2 regions of the Veillonella atypica genome follow, and region 2 is predicted to be linked to the other one. Evidence: a T-box and tRNA genes for the amino acid it is inferred to sense, from the RefSeq annotation. Region 2 holds a T-box; the other holds one or more tRNA genes.

Region 1 (11,368 bases), 210 kb from region 2:
ATGGAACATGTTGATGCTGAAACTGGTAGTAAAGATATAGATTTACGCAGAGGCTATCAAAATTTAGATAGTGATAATGCATTAGCATATTTACGCTACACAGACGAAAATAATGATAATTTTGGACGTGTTCAACGACAAGAACGGTTCTTGAAATTATGGGTTGATCGGGAACAAGATACTTGGTTTATTACAAAAGCTTGGCATATATGGCGTTTATGGAGTCATTATGAAAGTAATATATCTACATGGGATGCTATTAAATTAATGCGTTCTATCGGTCAAATGGATAAAGACCATATTCATTTTTATATTTTGCCTGGTGAAAAAGAAAAAATTAATGACGTCGTGTATTGGCATGTAAATCCAACTGAAGCTCAGCGCTTAGTGGGAATTACAATGGGGACATTGGCACCAGAAGATTTAAGTCAATTTGTTTCTACACCTGAAACTAAAAAAGCACCTGTTGCAGTAGAATCAGAACAAAGCACACGTGTAAAACCATCAGAACCAGGTTCAGAACCAGAGAAGAAAGAATAATAGGAGATACAATGAAACAAAAAGAAGAAATTAAACAACATGTTTTAGCGCTTGCACAAGCGGCTTATGATAAGAAAGGTCATGATATTGAAATACTTGATTTGGAAGGTGTTTCTATGTTAGGCGATTATTTTATGATTGTAAGCGCCAATAATATTAAACAATCTCAAAGCATTGCAGATGAAATTGAGGATATAGCAGCAGAACAAGGTATGACGGTCCTCCATCGTGAAGGATATCGCGAAGGTGAATGGGTATTATTGGACTTTGGCGATATTATTTGTCACGTGTTTGGTAACGATGAAATTCGTGAATTTTATGGACTAGAAGCCTTATGGAACGATGCTGGACGTGTTCCTTTTGAAGGAGAATAATCTATGGCTAGCGAATTATTGGAAAATACCATTGCTACACTGCGTGTTCTACGCACTAGTGATCATGGCGCTTTCCTTGACGGTCAAACGGGAAATACAAATGATGATATCTTGCTACATAAGGATCAACAAACTTCGCCAGTTGCTATCGGTGATGATGTAGAGGTATTTCTATATCGTGACCCTAAGGGCCGTTTGACAGCCTCCATGCGATTGCCTGCTATGAAGGTCGGTCAAATTGGTTATGTTGAGGTTATTAATGTAACCAATTTTGGTTGTTTCGTTGAGGTTGGTACTGAACGGGGGATTTTTATGCCTCACGCTGAAATGCGTGGCAGACCTCAAGTAGGGGAAAAGGTATGGGTAAAATTATATACCGATAAATCTGGTCGTATGGCCGTTTCTATGGACGTTGATGATGAGATGAGACGCGCCTCTAAAGCTGCTACCGATGCTGTTGTAGGACAACAAGTAAGTGGTGCTATTTACAATTTGACTAGTGATGGAGCCTTTTTTATTACCCCTGAGCGATGGATTGCTTTTTTGCATCGTTCAGAAATGACACGCAAATTAAATGTTGGAGAAATGGTAGAGGCTCGTGTTACGTTCAAACGTGAAGATGGTCGTATTAATGTGTCTATGCGTCCAATTAAAGAAAAAGCGTTAATCTCTGATGGCCAGATTATTATGGAATACCTATTACAACGAGGCGGTAAAATGCCTTATAGTGATGAATCATCAGCCATGTTGATTAAGGATAAATTTAACATCAGCAAGGCTGCATTTAAACGAGCTATAGGTCATTTAATGAAATCCCGACTTGTAGTACAAGAAGATGGTTGGACATTGTTGACAGAAACTGGTAAACAATGGACCCCAAATTCACAAGAGGACTAAGCTATGAAAATTATTGTAGTAGGTGCTGGTAAGGTCGGTTATTCCTTATGTGAAAGACTGGTGCAAGATGATCATGACGTATATCTTATAGACCGTTCACAGGAGCGTATCCATAATCTTGAAAATACATTGGATGTTAGTTTAGTATGCGGTAATGGTAGTGACATTCAGTTATTGAATGAAATTGACTTATCTGATGTGGGGATGTTTATCTCAGTTACCGATTCAGATGAAGTTAATATGTTATCTTGTGCGGTAGCTAAAATAGCAGGTGTTCCATCTACTGTAGCACGTGTGAGGGATACAAATATCGTTGATCATATGGACGATCATATGAAAGAACGATTAGGTGTTGATTTATTCATTAATCCAGAAATGGTTACGGCGCAAGAATTACTTCATATTATTGAAACACCATCCGCTTTGGACGTAGAAGAATTTGGTCAAGGCGCTGTACGTTTAATGGAATTTAAAATTAATAGTACATTCCCGCTCGTAAATAAACCTTTAAAAGAGTTGACTTTTCCAGAAGGTGTGTTATTGGTTGGCATTTTACGATTAGGTGAAATGATTATACCTCATGGTGAAAGCATACTATTACCTAATGACAGTGTTTTCTTTTTAGGTTTAAAAGATGGTATTAATGAAGTAGAACAAGAATGGTTTTCTAATCATGCAACCTTCCATAAACGGGCTGTTATTGTAGGCGCTGGTTTATTAGGTCGTAATCTAGCTATCTTATTGGAAAAAGCAGGATTTACTGTTAAGGTTATTGAGAAGGATATTGAGCGTTGTGAAGCCTTGGCTGCACAAGTGGATAAAACCATTGTCATCAATGGGGATGGTACGGATTTTGATTTATTAGAAGCCGAAGAAGTAGCCGATAATGATGTTATTATCGTTTTAACAGATGATGATAAATTAAATCTTTTAGTTGCTTTAGTAGGGAAACATATGGGCATACCTAAAACCGTTGTTCGTGTGGGACGTCCTGAATATATTATGCTCATGGAACAAGTCGGTATAGATATTGTATTTTCACCACGTCTAATGACTGCAGGACAAATATTACGATTTGTTCGAAGTGGAGAAGGCGTTGTCTCCATATCTACTTTTGAAGGTGGCAAGGCTGAATCTATAGAGATTCTTATTACAGAACAATCTCCCGTAGCAGGTAAACAACTAAAAGATATTCGGCTACCTGGTAAAGCCTTAGTTGGTGTTATACTCCGCGGTGATGAAGCGATTGTTCCACGGGGGAATACAGAGCTGTTAGTGGGGGATCATATTGTACTATTCTCATTGCCTGAATCTGTTACTAAATTATTGAATTATTTAACGTAGGGGTTATATGCGTATACAGATTGTCATGTCCTTGGTAGGCAAATTACTCTATATTTTTGGAGCTTTTCTTGTTATACCATTTATATATAGTATTCTATTTGAAACTGCATATTGGTCCTTTTGTATTACAGCTATATTATCCATACTGCTCGGTGGTCTACTAGTACTTGGTGGAAATAAGAGTAAAACCTTTAGCTTGAGAGATGGCTTTTTAGTGGTTAGCTCAACATGGATTTTAACAATGTTATTGGGGGCGTTTCCCTTTATAATATCTGGTGTATTAGTTAACCCGATGGACGCGCTGTTTGAATCTATGTCAGGTATTACCGCTACTGGTGCTACAGTTATTTCTGATGTTGATAGCATACCTAAGTCTTTCATACTGTGGCGTGGATTAATGCATTGGATTGGCGGTATGGGAATCATTGTGTTGATTCTATCATTCTTACGTAATCTTGGTGCTGATGCTGCGCATTTTTTCAATGCTGAGGCATCTGTGCCAAAACCAGGTGTAGTGTTACCACGGATTCAATCTATAGCATCGAAATTATGGACATTGTACGTAATATTTACAATCATCTGTTTTATCATGCTTTGTTTAGGTGGTATAGATCCTTTTGATGCATTGAATTATGCATTTTCTATTATTGCTACTGGTGGATTGACACCAACTACTGCAGGTACTTTTTTATATAGTCAAAATACATATATATGTGTTGTATTTATACTGTTTATGGTCATTGCAGGTGGAAATTTTGCCGTATATTATAATGTAATTCAAAAAGGATTCTCAGCGTTATTCTCTGATTTTGAAACGCGTATGTATTGGCTTGTATTAGTTATTGGTATTCTTATCACCTTTATATCCTTATATTTTCAATCTAATTCTATGGATATAGGACAAGTTTTTCAAGATGCAGCCTTTACCTTAGTATCAATACAAACGGGCAGTGGTTTTGCTGTATCTGATTACGATTTATGGCCTGCTGCGGCTCAAATGATGTTATTTATAGCCAGTTTTTTTGGAGGGTGTAGTGGATCTACGACCGGTGGCGTTAAGATTATTCGTCTCATTATATTAATTAAGAGTAGTATCATTTATTTGAGAAAAGCCATACATCCAGATATGGTTCAAGTTGTACGAATCAATGGAAAGCCATTACCAGATAAATGGGTGCATATGACGCAACAATTTATATTTCTATATTTAATGATTTATGTTATATCCGTATTTCTTATGACATGTTTTGGTTTATCTACAGGTGATGCACTCCAAATAGTCACCGCATTCCAAAGTAATGTAGGTTTAGCCTTTGGTGGTTATGGACCAACTGATTCTTTTGCATTATTGCCATTAGGTGCAAAAGGTGTGGCTATTGTAGATATGCTATTAGGTCGTTTGGAATTATTTACGATTCTAGTCATGCTTCATCCACAATTCTGGGAAGGGTATTTTATTAAAAAAGATACTACAAAACGATATAGAATTTTATAGAAGTTTATATTGTATACTGCATTAGTTATGGGGGAGGGATTGTATAATGGAAATAATAAAACGCCCATTAGGCTTGTATAAGGCAAATTGTTATGTATTAAAAAAAGACAATCAATCTCTCATAATTGACCCTGGATTTCATAGTAAACATATAATTGAGATGGTAGGAGATTCTAAACCAATTGCGGTTTTATTAACACATGGTCATTGTGACCATGTGTCGGCTCTTGATGATATTTGTGGACATTATAATATACCTGCATATCTACATGATGGAGATCATGAATTATTGCAATTGATTCGTCGTCGACCAAGTGTATACAAGAAAAAAATGTTCACTCAATGTATTCCTTTGCAAGAAGGTATACTAAATATCGGACCATTTCATATACGGGTGTATCATACACCGGGTCATAGTGCGGGTTCAGTATGTTTTGAAATAGAAGGTCATCTATTTACAGGTGACACTATTTTTAAACAAAATGTGGGGAATAGTGATAACTATAATGGCAATGCTGAAGCTTTACGTAAAAGCTTATGTAAAATAATGGAGTTAGATGATGCATTATTAGTAGAACCTGGACATAGGGAGAGCACTATTTTGGGAGATGAAAAAAACTTCATCAAGAATTTACACATATAGTGTTGACAAAAACTCTGATAACAGATATACTAAGCAAGTACTTTGGATACGGCCCCGTGGTGTAGCGGTTAACATGTCGCCCTGTCACGGCGAAGATCGTCAGTTCAAATCTGATCGGGGTCGCCATTCATGCCTCGGTAGCTCAGTCGGTAGAGCAACGGACTGAAAATCCGTGTGTCGACAGTTCGATTCTGTCCTGAGGCACCATGTACATGCGGGAATAGCTCAGCGGTAGAGCACCGCCTTGCCAAGGCGGGGGTCGCGAGTTCGAATCTCGTTTCCCGCTCCACTAATTTTATATGGCGGCATAGCCAAGCGGTAAGGCAGAGGTCTGCAAAACCTTTATTCCCCAGTTCGATTCTGGGTGCCGCCTCCACAAAATCGTTACCCATGCCGGGGTGGCGGAACAGGCAGACGCAACGGACTTAAAATCCGTCGGTTAGAAATAACCGTACCGGTTCGATTCCGGTCCTCGGCACCATTAGACTAACTTCGGTTAGTCTTTTTTTGTATATAATTTTAACTGTATTTACGAGTGGGTATATAACGTGAGTAAACCGAATCTGTTGATTAGTGAATGTCTTTGTGGTGTTTGTTGCCGTTATGATGGTAACCATAACAAAATAGACTGTTTGGAAGAACTTAAGAGCCTCTATAATCTTATACCAGTATGTCCTGAGGTACTGGGTGGACTTTTAACACCAAGACCCCCAGCGGAGCGGATAGGTGATCGAGTCCAAACGAGAAATAGTATAGATGTTACAGAACAATTTAAACGGGGTGCAGAATTAGCTTTAGCAATTGCTATAGATAAAAATTGTTTGTGTGCTTTACTAAAGGCTAAGAGTCCAAGCTGTGGATATGGTGAAATATATGATGGTACATTTACTAGAACCCTCGTAAATGGGGTTGGTGTTACGTCTGAGCTTTTATTACAACATAATATACAAATCTATACAGAAAAGAATGTACAGGACCTTATAAAGTACAATAGCGACGATTGATATGTATCAATCGTCGCTATTGTTGTATTAGTGTATGTTATTGACCTGCATTAACTGGGTCATTTGTTAATGGCTGTTCACCTAATAGTGTTGTTAAATTGTGTAAATTAAATCGATAAGCACTATTACTAAAGTCTCTTGTTTTATCGTAACGACTGTTTGGTGCATGCATGAGACCAACTAATGTATCGTATAATAAATCATTTGTGAAATATTGATGTTCATGACTATCGAGTGCTGATACCGTTTGAGGATATGCTGCACGATATTGAGGCGATAAGTACATCCAGAATGGAATGTGAGTCATCACAAAATCAAAGGTGTCTGGATTGTGGGACTTGTCAACGCTTTCACCATGATCAGAGAAGTAAACCATAGCTTGAAGATTTAAATTATCTTTACCATAGGTGTAGATTTGTTGTAACAACCAATCTGTATAGAGCTGACTATTAGCATAAGCCTCGATACCTTCAGGATTGGGACCTTTTTTCCATTTACTGAATTCATGCGGATAGCGGTCATTATAATAAATATGACTGCCCATAATATGAATTACGATAAAATTATTTTTACTTGGATCAGCTGTTTTTAACAATGGCAATAATGCTTCATCATATAAATCAGAGAAGCCATAGGATTCGTGAGCCCACTTTGTAGTATCCGCCGTTTTAGCCATCAAAGAAATAGCTGTATCGTATTCGCCAAATACGCCTTGGTTACTGAACCACGATGTGGTGTAACCTGCTTTTTTAGCTACATCCAAAATATTAGCAGAATCTAAGAATGGTCGGTCGTTATACTGATTGCGCTCTGAAAGGGCACGTTCTAATGTTGGTACTGTTTGTACGTAGGAAGAGTACGCATGATTAAAGAAGATAAAATCTTTATTGTGATCGCGCATATCCTCTTGCCAAGGTGTGTCATCGTATTGGAATTTTGGATTATAGACCTTCATATAATCACGGGAACTGGATTCGCCGATAACGAGAATGATAGTTCCAGGCGTTTTAGTAGGTGTCGTATCCTTTGTATCCAAATTGAATGAATCAAATACAAGATGGTGATTATCGTTGTATTGTTGCATTTCTTTAACATAATTACCAGCAGCCGTCCAATTGGCTACGATGCATGTTTGAGGAAATAAGAAGAATGGTACATATACGATAAATGCTACCATGGATGCGATGAGTACACCTAATCGCAAAGGACGTGTTGTATTAAAATCGACAACTCGTTTCATACCTAGGTTGCACCAATATAGAAAGAGTGTCCATAAAATAAGGCCTATGACGATAGCGATAAGGCCAGGAATACCAGCAGCATTTTTTAAGAATCCAAAGGCTTCTTCAGGATTTGTCATGTATACAGCCAATAGGCTTGCTGGTGTTAAACAGTGCCAGGTGGTTATATAATAACCAATTTGTAATAATGGAATAAGACTAAGGAACGAAGAGAATAAAGCTAGTATAGCTGATGTTAATTTCTGTAGACGTCCCGTTTGGGTTACCAAATATTGGATACCTGAAAGCCCCATAAATAGAAGTAAGCCGAATAGAAAATCATTGGCAAACTCATAGAAATATAGAGGTTTTACATAAGACCAATGAAATAATAATGGAAATGTGAGTCCCCATAGTAAGCCTACTAAACCATATCCTAAGAACGCACGATGAAATACGGTACAACTCATAAAGTATTGGAATAAAAACATACCAACCATGGTCGGTACCGCAAGGATTGTAATATCCTCAACATCTAGACCTAATGTAACTGGTTCATAAATAAAAAATAGTGCAATGTAGAGCACTATGCCTATAATGCCAAAACGCAAAATAGGATTTTGAATCAATGATTTCATTGATGACAACATAATGTATCCTTTCTAAAGGAGATTACAACAAATATATAATTTTCTTTACATTATAAGATAACAAAGAATACTAAAAAATACAATTATATATGGTGAACGTAGAAGAAATTTTCGATTTACGATATAATTATATAGTTATGAAATAGTATCGTTAAGGAATGGGGATTCATGGGGGACTATAATTATAAATTGGATGTATTCGAGGGACCTCTCGATTTACTTTTACATTTAATTGAAAAACATAAAATTGAAATCACGGATATCCCAATCGTTGAAATCACAAGTCAGTATTTAGAATACCTAGATAATTGGAATCATTTTGATATCCATTATAGTAGTGAATTCCTTGTAATGGCATCTACATTATTACAAATTAAGTCCCGTATGCTATTACCTAAGGTTGAACCGGAACCAGATGAAAGCGAAGATCCACGAGATGAATTAGTGGCTAAGTTAGTAGAGTTTAAAAAGATAAAAGATTTTACTCAGCTATTAATGGAAAAAGCATCGGTTGAGTCGAATGTGTTTAGTCGCCCTGAGGAAACGAGTGTATTAGGTTTAGATAGTTATTATAATTTAGAACTATCTAAATTATATGATATATTCTATTCTGTATTACATAAGACCGTTGAATCTGAAGATGAACAACAGGTTCGTCAAGTAACTGTTGAGAAAGATGCATATCGCTTAGAGGATATGATCGTATCCTTAGCGAGTCGTGCAAGGCGTGGTGAACGATTGGCGTTTCGTGAGCTACTTGTTGCTATAGAATCTAAAAGTGGTATGGTAACTATATTCATGGCTGTGCTAGAACTTTTAAAACAACAAGAATTAGTCATGTTTTACGAAAATGATGATATTATTTTTACCGCACCTATCATTGGTGAACGGGATGTACAAGTAGAGGAGGAGTAGCATGGGCATATCAGATTTAGAAGCGGTATTGTTTTCTGCGGCTAAACCTATTTCTATTGATGTCATTCAAGATATATTTAAGCTTTCAAAACAAGATAGCTTGACATTGATAGATCACTTAGCATCTGATTTAGAATCCCATAAACGCGGTATCCGCGTGCGAATCTCTGCTGCTGGTGTGGAACTGGTAAGTGCACCAGAATCGGCTATGTATATTGGTCATATACGTAAAAAAGAGGATAAATTATCTAATGCAGCTATGGAAACACTAGCGGTTATTGCATATAAACAACCAATTACAAAAGCTGAAATAGAAGAGATGCGCGGTGTTAATAGCGACAAGGTAATTAAACAATTATTGTCTCGCTCATTAATTGCTGAGTTGGGCCATAAGGATACGGTAGGTCGCCCTATTCTGTATGGCACAACTGATGAATTTCTGCGAAGTACAGGTGTTACTTCAATTGATGATTTGCACAAAGAGCTAGATACTGCAGAGTCTGATATGTCAGGTGTATCAATAGACAGTGTGAAAGACGAAAGCTTAATAGAATCTCCTAATGAGGATGGAACAGAGAACATATAGAAAAGGATATAATATGGAACGATTACAAAAATTTATCGCCAGCTGTGGTGTAGCTTCTCGTCGTAAGGCAGAAGAATTAATTGTGTCTGGTAAGGTACGTGTCAATGGACGTAAAGTGACGGAACTGGGTGTTAAGGTTGATCCTATGAAAGATAAGGTCATGGTTGATGGACAATTATTAGCCGTGGAAAAACCTGTGTATTATTTAATGAATAAACCGAAGGGTGTTATTACATCTGTTACAGACCCACAAGGACGGGAAACTGTAATGGATTATATTAAAAATGAAAAACGCCGTATCTATCCAATTGGACGACTTGATTTACATACGGAAGGTTTATTGCTTTTAACAAATGATGGAGAACTAGCGCAGAATCTTACACATCCATCTAAAGGCGTTGAAAAGACATATGAAGTTCGTATTAAGGGGCGTGTAAATGATACAGATTTACAGGTTATCGCCGATGGTGTGCCTCTTGAAGATGGTGTGACAGCACCTGCTACACTTGTAGATTTAGGATTTGATGACCACAATGGGGTTCACGAAGTAGAAATTACTATTCATGAAGGTCGTAATCGACAAGTACGTCGTATGTTTGAACATTTTGGTTACCGAATTCATAATTTAAAACGTATTGCTTATGGTGGATTAACATTAAGTGGTGTTAAGCGCGGTGGTGTTCGTCAATTGACACAACGTGAAGTAAGTGCACTTAAAGCGCTAGGAGCTTCTAAATGAAGCGCGTCGTAGTAATCGGAGGTGGTGCAGCAGGGCTAATGGCTGCTGTCATTGCTGGTCGAGAAGGGGCAAAGGTAACGCTTCTCGAAAAAATGAATTATGTTGGTAAAAAGATGGGCATTACCGGAAAAGGACGCTGCAATATTACGAATGCTTGTGATATGTCTGATTTTATTAAAAATACACCGGGCAATGGTAAGTTTTTATATGGTGCTTACGAGCGCTTTACCAATGAAGATTTGTTGCAGTTATTACACGATGCTGGTTTAGAAACCAAGGTAGAGCGAGGCGGCCGCGTATTTCCAGCTTCAGATTCCGCGCTGGATGTGCGAAATACCTTTATGAAGCTTATGAAACACTATGGTGTAGATGTTCATCTTGAGGAACCAGTTAAGAAACTTTTGACTGATGATGGTGTTGTCACCGGTGTTGTGACAGACAAAGAAACCTATCACGCTGATGCTGTGGTTATTGCTACGGGAGGTAAATCATATCCTGCTACCGGTTCTACTGGTGATGGATATATTTTAGCGGCTCAAGTAGGCCATAAGATTACCGATATCCGTCCATCTTTAGTACCGATTGTAACGGAAGAGCCATGGGTAAAAGATTTAATGGGGCTTAGCCTACGGAATATTGAATTGTCTGTAGTTGCTAAGAATAAGGTTCAAGCCAAGATGTTTGGGGAAATGATGTTTACCCATTTTGGCATTACCGGTCCTATCGTTTTATCTCTTAGTCATACGGTGGGAAAATTGATGCGCAAAAAAAATATCGGCACTATAGGTTTAGATATCAATTTAAAACCCGCATTATCTCCAGAGACATTAGATAAACGATTACAAAAAGATTTTGATCTCTATTCTAAGAAACAATTAATTAATGGGATGAAAGATTTGTTACCAAGTCGATTAATACCATTAATTATTGAATTGGCCGGTATTGATCCACAAAAACCGAT
Region 2 (11,368 bases):
CACCAGAAACGGCGCCGCCCATACCAGAACTCTTACTAGTTTGAGCAATTACAACAACAATCAATAAAATGGACACAATGATTTCTAAAACCATCAAAAAATTTGTCACAATAGTCATCCTTCCTGTGTAGGAGCATCTAATACACGATGTTCCAAAAACTTCTCTAATTTACGTTTAACCCTTTGTAAAGCATTATCAATCGACTTGATGCTACGATCAGTACCTTTTGCCATCTCCTGATATGATTTACCATCTAAATAGCCTTCTAACACTTGCCACTCTAAATCACTTAAAATATGTCCTATGTTTTTTTCTATATCATCTAGCTCTTCTTGGCTAATAATGAGGTCCTCTGGATTTGTACTTCGTGCTGATGAAAGCATTTCTAACAAGGTCCGTTCAGACTCTTCTATATACACAGGTTTATTTAAAGAAATATAAGAATTGAGTGGTGCGTGTTTTTGACGCGTCGCAGATTTTATGGCCGTAATAATTTGCCGTGTAATACATAGTTCTGCAAAGGCCCGAAAAGAGGCTAATTTATCATGTCTAAAATCACGAGTAGCCTTATACAAGCCAATCATGCCTTCTTGAATGATATCATCTCGATCGGCACCTACAAGAAAATAGGTACGCGCCTTAGCGCGCACAAAATTTTTATATTTATTGACTATATAGTCGATTGCAAACTCATTTTGCTCTTGTTGAGCTATGACCACAACTTGCTCATCAGTCATTTCTTTGAAATTGTAATCGGACTGTTGCATATGAAAATTGTTCATAGGTCCTCCATACAATCACATATTGTAGAAATACCAATATATGTTATTATACTTGAATTATATATGTTCTGCAATATTTATGAAATAGAATGTACTTCATACTACTACAGCAGGTCTATCTGTTGTGCTTACTTTGTACCTCTCCGTATAGCTTCTAATTTTTTAGCCACATCGGGATCTAAGTGGTCATATACCTCATTTCTCCTGAGTACCATTTGGTCACGATGATGTTTATGTGTATATTGCAAGCGTTCCTCTTGCTTGGCAAGACGCATATCATTTTGCAATTCTCTTGCTGGAATCCGAAGTCCACCAGAGCCTAATATTTGATTTTGTTCAGCCCCGTCAGAAGTAACGACGTATACATTAGTATACTTACCTTGACGCAAGAATACTTCTCGTTCAATAAAAGAATCTGCCGTTTCACCATCATCGGTATATACTTCTATAAACCCTTTAGTGATTTCTTCGATACTCGCTATCGACTTAGTATATTTACCATCAAACACGAGTATAACCTCATAGCCTTTAAATTTACCATAGTTTAAAAGCTGATTACGTAATTCCATTCGAGCGTGTTCCAAGGATTCATTAGCCAGTTTTTTTAAACTTTGCCATGCGAAGATGACATTATACCCATCGACGATTAAAATATCCTTTAACATGTAGCACCTCTATTTTACCTTCATAGTCCGTTGTCGAACTGCTTCATACATGAGAATAGCAGCTGCTACAGATGCATTTAAAGAATTTAAATTACCATACATAGGGATGGTAACTAGGAAATCACAAGCTTCTTTTACGACACGACTAATTCCCTTACCTTCATTTCCAATAACAAGGACGGTAGGTATCGTTAAATCGGTTTCATACAAGGTACGGTCACCTTCCATATGAGCACCAAGAACCCAAAATCCTTGCTTTTGAAGCTGTTTAATCGTTTGTGTAACATTGCCAACTTGAACAAGGGGAATTTGTTCCACTGCACCGGCAGATGTTTTAGCAACCGTTGCGTTAATAGGTGCATTATGACGTTTTGGAATCAAAACTGCAGTAGCACCCACACATTCAGCAGTACGGATAATAGCCCCCATATTATGAGGATCCTCTACACCATCCGTTAAGATAAGCAATGGATTCTCATGATTGGACTCTTGCAATACTTCTCCAAGGTCTTTGAATTCTACAGCATTAACAAAAGCAATGACACCTTGATGAGGTACATCCGTTTCATATCGATTCATCTGTTTAACAGGTGTGGGACGAACCTCTACCCCCTTGGATTTTGCTAATCCTACGATGTCAGATAACCCCGTTTTAACTTTATCATCACTCACCAAAATACGTTGTATAGAACGGCCTGCTTTTAGTGCTTCCTTTACGGCATTTCTGCCTACAATATAATTATCCATGTGAAAGTCCTCTTAATGTAATAGAATAGGCCTCTTTCATCAATTCATTAAGTCGATCTTGCTGACCTGTTTCATATAAGAAACCAAGGACTGCTTCAAAGGCGGTACTATTTCGATATTCCCGTACAGAGCTACTCTTAGGTACATTGACATTACTATTTCGAGCTCGTCTAGCAATTGTTTGTTCATCATCTGTAAACATTGATTCTAATTGTTCCAATACTTTTGACTGAGATTTTGCACAAATAAATTCGGTTACCAATGTATGTAGAACCTGAACCTTTGAAATACTCATTTCTACAACGCGTTGTCTAATGTACATAGAATATACAGCATCACCAATATAGGCCAACATAACAGCATCTGAAGCTAATACTTCAGATGCTGGTTTAGATACAAAAGAATATTCCTTAGTATCTAAGAGTATTAATTTTTTAATAGCTTCTTGTTTCAGAAATTGAAATTGCTTAAATTTCACGCTTTTTCCACCGTGCTCCTGTAGGGGAATCTTCAATAGTAATACCAATTTCAGCTAAACGATCGCGAATGCAATCGGCAAGAGCCCATTGCTTTTGTTCACGGCATGCTTGACGAACAGAGAGAATAACATCCATCAATTGTTCGTATTCTGCTGCGTCAGCACCAGTATTACCTTCCCAAGCTTTTTCTAATACGCCAATAACCTCTGTCATAAATTTAAAGATACGTTTTACCTCTGCGATAGCATCTTGGCAAACAACGCCTTCTCTACCTGTTACAACTTGATAGTAAATATTAATTTCCTTAGCAAGACCAAACATGCTAGATGTAGCTAATGCAGTATTAAAATCATCGCTCATAGCGGCTTCGAATTCTTCTTCATATTCTTTAGCTTTTTCTAATAAACGTTGAGCATCGTCACAAGGGCCAGCTTCACATTTTTCAAGATATAAAAGATTTTCGATAGCAGTACCTAATCGTTCCAAAGATTTATTTGCTTCTTCTAAGCGTTCATCGGAGAAATCCAATGGGCTACGATAATGTGTGCTAAGTAAGAAGTAACGCAAAGCATCTGGACTATATTGTTCCAAAATATCTTTCACCAAGAAGAAATTGTTCAAGGATTTAGACATTTTTTCGGAATTAATCGTAATGAATCCATTATGCAACCAGTATTTTACAGAAGGATGATGGCCAGAACAGCCTTCAGATTGAGCAATTTCATTCTCATGATGAGGGAAAATCAAATCACTACCACCACCATGAAAATCGAATTCTTCACCTAAATATTTTTGGCTCATAGCGGAACATTCAATATGCCAACCTGGACGACCATTGCCCCAAGGACTTTCCCAGAATGGTTCACCTGGTTTTGCAGCTTTCCAAAGTGCAAAGTCCATAGGATTCTTCTTACGACCATCTACTTCGATACGAGCGCCAGCTTCCATATCATCTAATGTACGGCCAGACAATTCACCATAATGGTCAAATTTTTCTACGCTAAAATACACATCGCCATCTAGCTCATAAGCAAAGCCCTTGTCAATAAGCGTAGAAATCATCTTGAGAATATCAGGGATATGAGTAGATACGCGTGGGTATACATCAGCACGTTCTACGCCAAGTGCATCCATTACTTCAAAATAGCTATCGATATAACGATTAGCAATTACGTCCCATGCTACGCCTTCACCATTAGATGTATTAATAATCTTATCGTCTACATCAGTGAAGTTTTGTACATACGTTACTTTATATCCTACATGTTTCATGTAGCGACGAATTACATCCCACGTTACAAAAGGACGAGCATTACCAATATGAGGATGATTATATGGTGTTACACCACAAACATACATCTTTGCTTCACCTGGTGTTACAGGAGTAAATACCTCTTTTTGGCGCGTCATTGTATTATAAACTGTAATTTCTCTCATCGATACTGATGCCTCCATATTCGAAAAATAAAAAAGAACCCTCATCTCATACAGAGACGATGGTCCGCGGTTCCACTCTGTTAGGCACCAATATAGTACCCACTCATCGCATAACGGCGCGTCACCGGACAAACCTACCTATAATCGGGATGTCAGCTCATGAATGCATTTCGTCTACCTATCCTTAAACCCTCCCACCATCGGTTCTCGCTAAAAAGTTAGTTGTAGAGTACTTCTTTCAATCTTAGCTTTTAATATATACCTATATTAAGATATAAAATAATTTTACCAATAATGCTATATAATGTCAATAATTACAAGAAAAACCTCCATCTTCAAAACCATTGAATATGTCCCTTTATCAAGGGAATTAAACATATTAAGGATTATGAAAATGGCGGTTTAACTGTATATTTTATTGAAATATATTATCAATTATAAGTTATTAGAACGATTTACTTAATAAGTTAATGACTAAGCTTGTTCTAACTTCTCTTTATCATCATGTTTGCGGCAAATACCGGCAAAAATAGAGCCTGTAAAATTATGAATAATCGAGAAAACAGCACCAGCTACCGCTGCTTGAGGTGTGAAATGTTTCATCGCTAGTGAAACGGATAATGCAGAGTTTTGCATAGCCACTTCAATTTGCATAGCACGACGAGATGATACATCGATGTTAAGAATTTTACAAATAAAGAATGTAACAACGTAGCCACTCAAGTTTTGTACTAAACAAGCTACAAAAATGATGAGACCTGTTTCAGCAATTTGTTTTTGGTTAACCGCTATTACATTATTTAGTTAAAGCACCTACATTGTCTAAATGATGTAAGCATTTTTCTTTACCAAGCAATGTAACGATATTGTTTAAGTCAGGACCATGCATTTGACCAGTCAAGGCAACACGCAATGGCATGAATACAAATTTACCTTTCAAAGCAGTTTCTTTCATAACAGCCTTGATAGCCTTTTTAACGGCTTCTGGTGTAACTTCTTCCATGTCTGCTAATTTTTCTTTGAAAGCATTCAATACAGTTGGCGCAGATTCTTCGTTAAGCACTGCCTTTAACTCTTCTTCATGACCTTCTTCGAGGAATACTGTTTCCCCCATGAACATGCCTACATGATCTTTAATTTGAGCACCAAAGCTAATATGATCACGGAATGTAGAACAAAGTAATGTTAACCAATCAATATCAGATTGATTCAAGCTATCTGGAGCTAAACCAACTTCTTTTAAATGCGGCAAGCAAAGGCGGAATAATTCTTCATCGCTCAAATTTTTCATGTAATGGAAATTGATGTGGTTTAATTTATCGATATCAAATACAGCTGGGTTCTTAGCAACGCGATCCATGGAGAAGGCTTGAATCAATTCATCTTGTGTAAAGAATTCTTCTTCACCTTCTGGAGCCCAACCAAGAAGTGCCAAGAAGTTTACTAATGCTTCTGGCAAGTAACCCAATTGCTTATATTGATCAACAGATGTAGCACCATGACGTTTAGACATCTTCTTATAATCTTTGCCAAGAATCAAGGAGATATGACCAAATATAGGAATTTCCCAACCAAGTGCTTCGTAGATAGCCATTTGACGAGGTGTGTTGGATAAATGTTCTTCCGCACGAATAACGTGAGTGATTTTCATCATGTGGTCATCCATTACAACGGCAAAGTTATATACAGGGATACCATCGGATTTTACGATTACAAAGTCACCTACACCATTAGACTCGAAGGATACATGACCACGAACCATATCATCGAATGCATAGGTTTTATTCAAAGGTACGCGAAGACGGATAGTTGGTTTTCTACCTTCTGCACGATATTTTTCTTTTTCTTCTTCTGTAAGATGGCAACAATGACCATTATATTTAGGGGTTTCACCGCGTTCCATTTGCGCTTGACGTACTTCATCAAGCTCTTCAGCTGTACAGAAGCATTCATAAGCTTTATCTTCATCAAGTAGGCGTTGTGTTACTTCATTATACAAATCAAGACGTTCTGTTTGACGATAAGGGCCATTTTCACCACCTACGTCGATGCCTTCATCCCAATTCATACCGAGCCATTGCAAAGATGCTTTAATATTTTCTTCACTTTCACGAGTAGAACGAGATAAATCTGTATCCTCAATGCGAAGTACAAACGTACCTTTTTCCTTACGTGCTAATAGCCAGTTGAACAAAGCGGATCGAGCACCGCCAATATGAAATGGACCTGTTGGACTTGGCGCAAAACGTACCTTCATAATTAAACCTCTCCTTCATATACGGAAACTACTGCCTGTGCTGCAATACCTTCACGGCGCCCAATGGCACCAAGCATTTCATTGGTAGTAGCCTTAATACTAATGCGATCTAATGGAATTTCTAAAACAGATTGTAAATTAGCCTTCATCGTATCGATGTGTGGCTTTAATTTTGGCGTTTCAGAAATAACCATAATATCTATATTATAGGCTTCTAAGCCTCTTTCTTTCAACAAGGAATTCACATGTTTTAATAAAATCATGCTAGAAATCCCTTTGTATGTATCATCTTCCGGTGGAAAATAGTAGCCTATATCCTTTAAACCAGCAGCACCAAGTAAGGCATCCATCAGCGCATGAATCAATACATCTGCATCGGAATGACCATCGGGGCCAACAGGCGATTCGATATGAACACCGCCCAAAATACAAGGTCTTCCTTCCTTCAATCGATGAATATCATATCCAAAACCTACGCGCATCTGTTGCTCCTTGATTCCTAAATACCGTTTAGCCACCGCTATATCGTTTGGTGTCGTAACCTTGATGTTCTCATAATCGCCATCTAAAATGTACACATCTTTACCGATATATTCAACTAAGGACACGTCGTCCGTCCCCAAATAAGCATCACGCTTAGCCGTTTCTTGAGCTTCTTTGAATATATCTTTTAGAAAACCTTGTGGCGTTTGAATATTCATCAACTCGTTACGATTCAATGTTTCTAAAACCTGTCCATCGATATCAACACGCTTAATCGTATCTGTAGATGGTACACCTATAGTCACAGCACCATGAGTCTTGGCCCCTTCAATGACACGTTCAAATAACTCTGGCTTTGCTAAAGGTCTAGCTCCATCGTGAACGAGGACAATATCCATATCATCGCTAACCGCTTGTAAACCTGCATACACAGAATCTTGTCGCTCTTTGCCACCTGTGATAATTTTAATTGATTTTGAAAGCCCTAATGATGCAATATGCTGCTTCATATAGTCTGCTTCGCCATCAGCAACAACGAGAATGACTTCACTCACTGCTTTAACTTGTTCAATATTACTTAACGTCCATTGAATAATCGATTTATTGCCAAGTTTAATGAAGATTTTGTTCTCATCATGACCCATCCGGCGACCTGCGCCGGCAGCTAATACAATACAGCTAACCTCACTCATGCTTACCTCCATCTACACGCGCAAAAATCATACGACCTGCACTGGTTTGTAAAATGGATGTAACCATAACCTCAACCTCTTGACCTACATATGGACGACCATCTTCTACGACAATCATTGTACCATCGTCTAAGTAAGCAACGCCTTGTTGAACCTCTTTACCTTCCTTCATTACTTGTACGCGAATCCATTCACCTGAAATGAGGACCGGTTTTAATACATTGGCTAATTCGTTTAAATTTAAAACCTTAATGCCTTGTACACGAGCCACCTTATTGAGATTAAAATCATTGGTCATAAGCTTCCATTGTTTCTCTAAAGCTAATCGCATCAATTTAGAATCAACTTCGTGTAGATCATCATAGTCATCTTCTACAATTTCAATAGATACAAGTTTTGCATCCTGCATTTCTTTTAAAATATCTAACCCACGACGGCCACGATTTCGTTTCATCGCATCTGCGGAGTCGGAAATAATTTGTAACTCATTTAAAACAAAGACAGGAACTACCAATGGGCCATCAATAAACCCAGTAGCGCACAGCTCCTTAATACGCCCATCAATAATAACAGAAGTATCTAATAACTTTGCAGTTGAATTTGAGTCACTGGACTTGTGAGATCCAAACATGTTGAAGCCTCTACTTTTTTTAGTCCCCGCTTCACTGCGTTTCCATTGCTTTAAATAGTTAAGATACATTTCAGGTCCCTTACGGGCCATCAAACGTACACCGCTATAGCCAAAAATGGCACTTAAGATGATTGAAATATACGGTCCAATGATAGGAACCTGATTGAATGCTGCACCAATTAAATTAGCAATAATAAGACCAAATAATAAACCGATGGTGCCTGCAATCAATTCTTGGTTAGGAATATGTGTTAATACCCGTTCCAATCGTCTAGCAATGACTAAACCTTGTTTTAAAATAAAGGACGAAATAAAATAGCCTATTAAAATACCAATTATCGTACCAAGCACAATAACTGAAATACGTGCTACAGTGAGCGACATATCTCCAAAGCTTGCAAATTGAGATACTAAATAAGGATCAATAATAGGGGCTAAGTTGTCCATACCTACGTATGCGGCCGTACCGATAAGGATAGCAATCACATACCGTAAAATGCCATAAATCATGGCATCACCTCCTTCAAATACCATAGAGTTTATACTCAATGAATTAGCCTTCTATGAACTGTAACATATATTAAGAAAATGCGAGTTGCATCGCTTGTGCAATTGACGTAACACCACGGATTTGAATAGACTTATCATCGTGCTTAATTTGCTTATAGTTCCCTTCTGGGATAATAAACTTTGTAAAGCCCAATTTCTTAGCTTCATTAATTCGTTGTTCTATGCGTGGAATACTACGAACATTACCGGTCAATCCAACCTCTCCAAGAATCACCATGTCATGAGGCACTACGCGATTTTTTAAATTAGATACAATGGCAACGGCCATCGATAAATCACAAGCCGGTTCATTAACCTTTAATCCACCGATTACATTGACGTAGACATCCTTATTGCCCAACGTAAAGCCGCAGCGTTTTTCCAATACTGCTAGTAGCACAATTAGACGATTCAAATCATAGCCAATAGCCGTACGCCTTGGCATTCCAAAGGCTGTTGTAGCTACCAAACTTTGAACCTCTACCAGAATGGGACGAACCCCTTCAAGATAAATCATGACCGCACTACCACTTTCATCATCTGCTCGTTCAGCTAACAAGGACGCCGACGGATTAGCCAGCTCTGCTAAACCATCTTCAATCATGGTAAAAATACCGGTTTCCGATGTGGAACCAAAGCGATTTTTGATAGCTCGTAATATACGGAACTGATAGGAACGTTCCCCTTCAAAATAGAGTACTACATCCACCATATGTTCAAGCATACGAGGGCCTGCAATATTGCCTTCCTTTGTTACATGACCAATGATAATGGTCGGAATATTCTGTTCTTTACAAAACCGTAATAAACGCGATGTACACTCACAGACTTGACTAACACTACCAGGTGCGGCCTCGATATCTGCAGTAAACATTGTTTGTATGGAGTCGATGACCAGTAATGATGGTTTTTGATCTAATGCGACCTCAAGAATATGGTCTAAATCTGTATCGGCTATCACATGTAATCGTTCGCTATTAATATGTAATCGTTCCGCTCTCAATTTTAATTGTAATTGTGATTCTTCGCCAGATGCATATAAAACGGTACCAACTGTATCGGCCACCTTTTGAGAAACTTGTAAAAGCAGTGTTGATTTACCAATACCAGGGTCACCACCTAATAACATTAATGCACCAGGCACAATACCGCCACCAAGCACTCTATCTATCTCCTTATAGGTCGTAGGAATTCTAGACACAGCGGACATTTCAATATCTGGCAATGCCACGGGTTTAGTCATACTAGTGCCCACCCCACGCACAGATGGTGTACGGCTGTGTTTAGTGTCTTTCACCACTTCTTCAACCAGTGTATTCCATTCACCGCATTGAGGACACTTTCCCATCCACTTGGCAGATTCAGCACCACAATTATTACAAAAGAAAACTGTTTTTACCTTTGCCATACAACCCCCATGAAAAGTAAAAGGTCATGAATGATAATTCACTCATGACCTTTTGTGCATAATTTATACTACGGTCAACTATTATCACTAATAGTATACCATTTTGACATTAAATTTTACATAAAAGACTGTATGAAAATAATATCTATTCCCAGTTAATTAGAAGCTTTTACCACAATGTGTTCATCTTCTACATCGGCCTTGATGATAGCTCCTTCAGGAGCATTACCTTGTAAAATAAGATCTGATATAGGATCTTCAATTAACCGTTGAATAGCTCGTTTCAATGGACGTGCGCCCATTGAGAAATCAGATCCTTCTTTCACAAGCAAATCCATAGCAGCTGGTGAAATTTCTAGTGATAATCCCATATCAACAAGACGTTTTACTACAGTATCCATTAAAATTGTAACAATTTGTTTTAAATCGTTTGACGTTAAAGCATGGAATACAATCATTTCATCGATACGATTCAAAAATTCAGGACGGAAATGGCGCTTTACCGAATCCATAACAGATTTTTTTGCTTCCTTAAAATTAACCTCATTAGTATCTTCAGTGTTACTATCAGCCTTTTTAGCTGCTAAAAATCCTAGTTCAGGTGAATCCTTGCGCAAAGCTTTAGCACCTAGATTACTCGTCATGATGATAACAGTATTTCTAAAATCAACAGTGCGACCCTGGCTATCTGTTAATCGACCATCATCAAGAACCTGCAATAAGATATTAAAGAAATCTGCATGAGCCTTTTCTACTTCGTCAAGTAGAATTACGCTATATGGTTTTCGGCGAACTGCATCAGTTAATTGCCCACCTTCTTCATAGCCAACATAGCCTGGAGGCGCACCTACTAAACGCGATACCGTATGCTTTTCCATATATTCGGACATATCTAGGCGAATCATCGCCGTCTCATCACCAAATAAGGCAACAGCTAGGGCACGAGCCAATTCGGTTTTCCCAACGCCAGTAGGTCCTAAGAATAAGAATGACCCAATAGGACGTTTAGGATCTTTTAAACCAGCTCTAGCGCGGCGAACAGCCTTAGAAACGGCCACAACGGCCTCATCTTGACCAATGACACGTTTATGAAGCTCTTCTTCTAGATGTAATAATGATTCAGATTCTTCCTGTGCGATTTTAGAAACAGGAATCCCCGTCCATTGTGCTACAACAGAGGCAATATCTTCGTCAGTCACAACTAACTTAGCATCGCTATTTTCCTTAGCCGCTTTTT

What was found. The T-box of region 2 lies ahead of cysS (cysteine--tRNA ligase). A T-box ahead of a tRNA ligase gene usually reads a tRNA of that ligase, here a tRNA-Cys.
Region 1: it encodes a tRNA-Cys, which carries the amino acid that the T-box ahead of cysS (cysteine--tRNA ligase) is inferred to sense. The anticodon was not compared.

The regions. Positions count from the first base shown of each region.
Region 1 is NZ_JAPVXV010000001.1:327,875-339,242, reverse strand. Features, by position in the region: gene O3598_RS01620 (LCP family protein) at 1-540, shown strand, start outside; gene rsfS (ribosome silencing factor) at 552-914, shown strand; gene O3598_RS01610 (CvfB family protein) at 918-1,811, shown strand; gene trkA (Trk system potassium transporter TrkA) at 1,815-3,155, shown strand; gene O3598_RS01600 (TrkH family potassium uptake protein) at 3,163-4,650, shown strand; gene O3598_RS01595 (MBL fold metallo-hydrolase) at 4,697-5,293, shown strand; tRNA gene O3598_RS01590 (tRNA-Asp) at 5,344-5,419, shown strand; tRNA gene O3598_RS01585 (tRNA-Phe) at 5,425-5,500, shown strand; tRNA gene O3598_RS01580 (tRNA-Gly) at 5,508-5,582, shown strand; tRNA gene O3598_RS01575 (tRNA-Cys) at 5,595-5,669, shown strand; tRNA gene O3598_RS01570 (tRNA-Leu) at 5,686-5,774, shown strand; gene O3598_RS01565 (2-thiouracil desulfurase family protein) at 5,842-6,297, shown strand; gene O3598_RS01560 (phosphoethanolamine transferase) at 6,335-8,167, opposite strand; gene O3598_RS01555 (segregation and condensation protein A) at 8,336-9,082, shown strand; gene scpB (SMC-Scp complex subunit ScpB) at 9,084-9,668, shown strand; gene O3598_RS01545 (pseudouridine synthase) at 9,682-10,407, shown strand; gene O3598_RS01540 (BaiN/RdsA family NAD(P)/FAD-dependent oxidoreductase) at 10,404-11,368, shown strand, end outside.
Region 2 is NZ_JAPVXV010000001.1:119,909-131,276, reverse strand. Features, by position in the region: gene secG (preprotein translocase subunit SecG) at 1-109, opposite strand, end outside; gene sigH (RNA polymerase sporulation sigma factor SigH) at 115-783, opposite strand; gene O3598_RS00620 (NYN domain-containing protein) at 912-1,448, opposite strand; gene rlmB (23S rRNA (guanosine(2251)-2'-O)-methyltransferase RlmB) at 1,458-2,195, opposite strand; gene O3598_RS00610 (Mini-ribonuclease 3) at 2,188-2,673, opposite strand; gene cysS (cysteine--tRNA ligase) at 2,663-4,111, opposite strand; T-box leader at 4,161-4,366, opposite strand; partial or broken gene O3598_RS00600 (bile acid:sodium symporter family protein) at 4,586-4,906, opposite strand; gene gltX (glutamate--tRNA ligase) at 4,908-6,368, opposite strand; gene ispD (2-C-methyl-D-erythritol 4-phosphate cytidylyltransferase) at 6,371-7,543, opposite strand; gene O3598_RS00585 (PIN/TRAM domain-containing protein) at 7,536-8,684, opposite strand; gene radA (DNA repair protein RadA) at 8,755-10,131, opposite strand; gene O3598_RS00575 (ATP-dependent Clp protease ATP-binding subunit) at 10,287-11,368, opposite strand, start outside.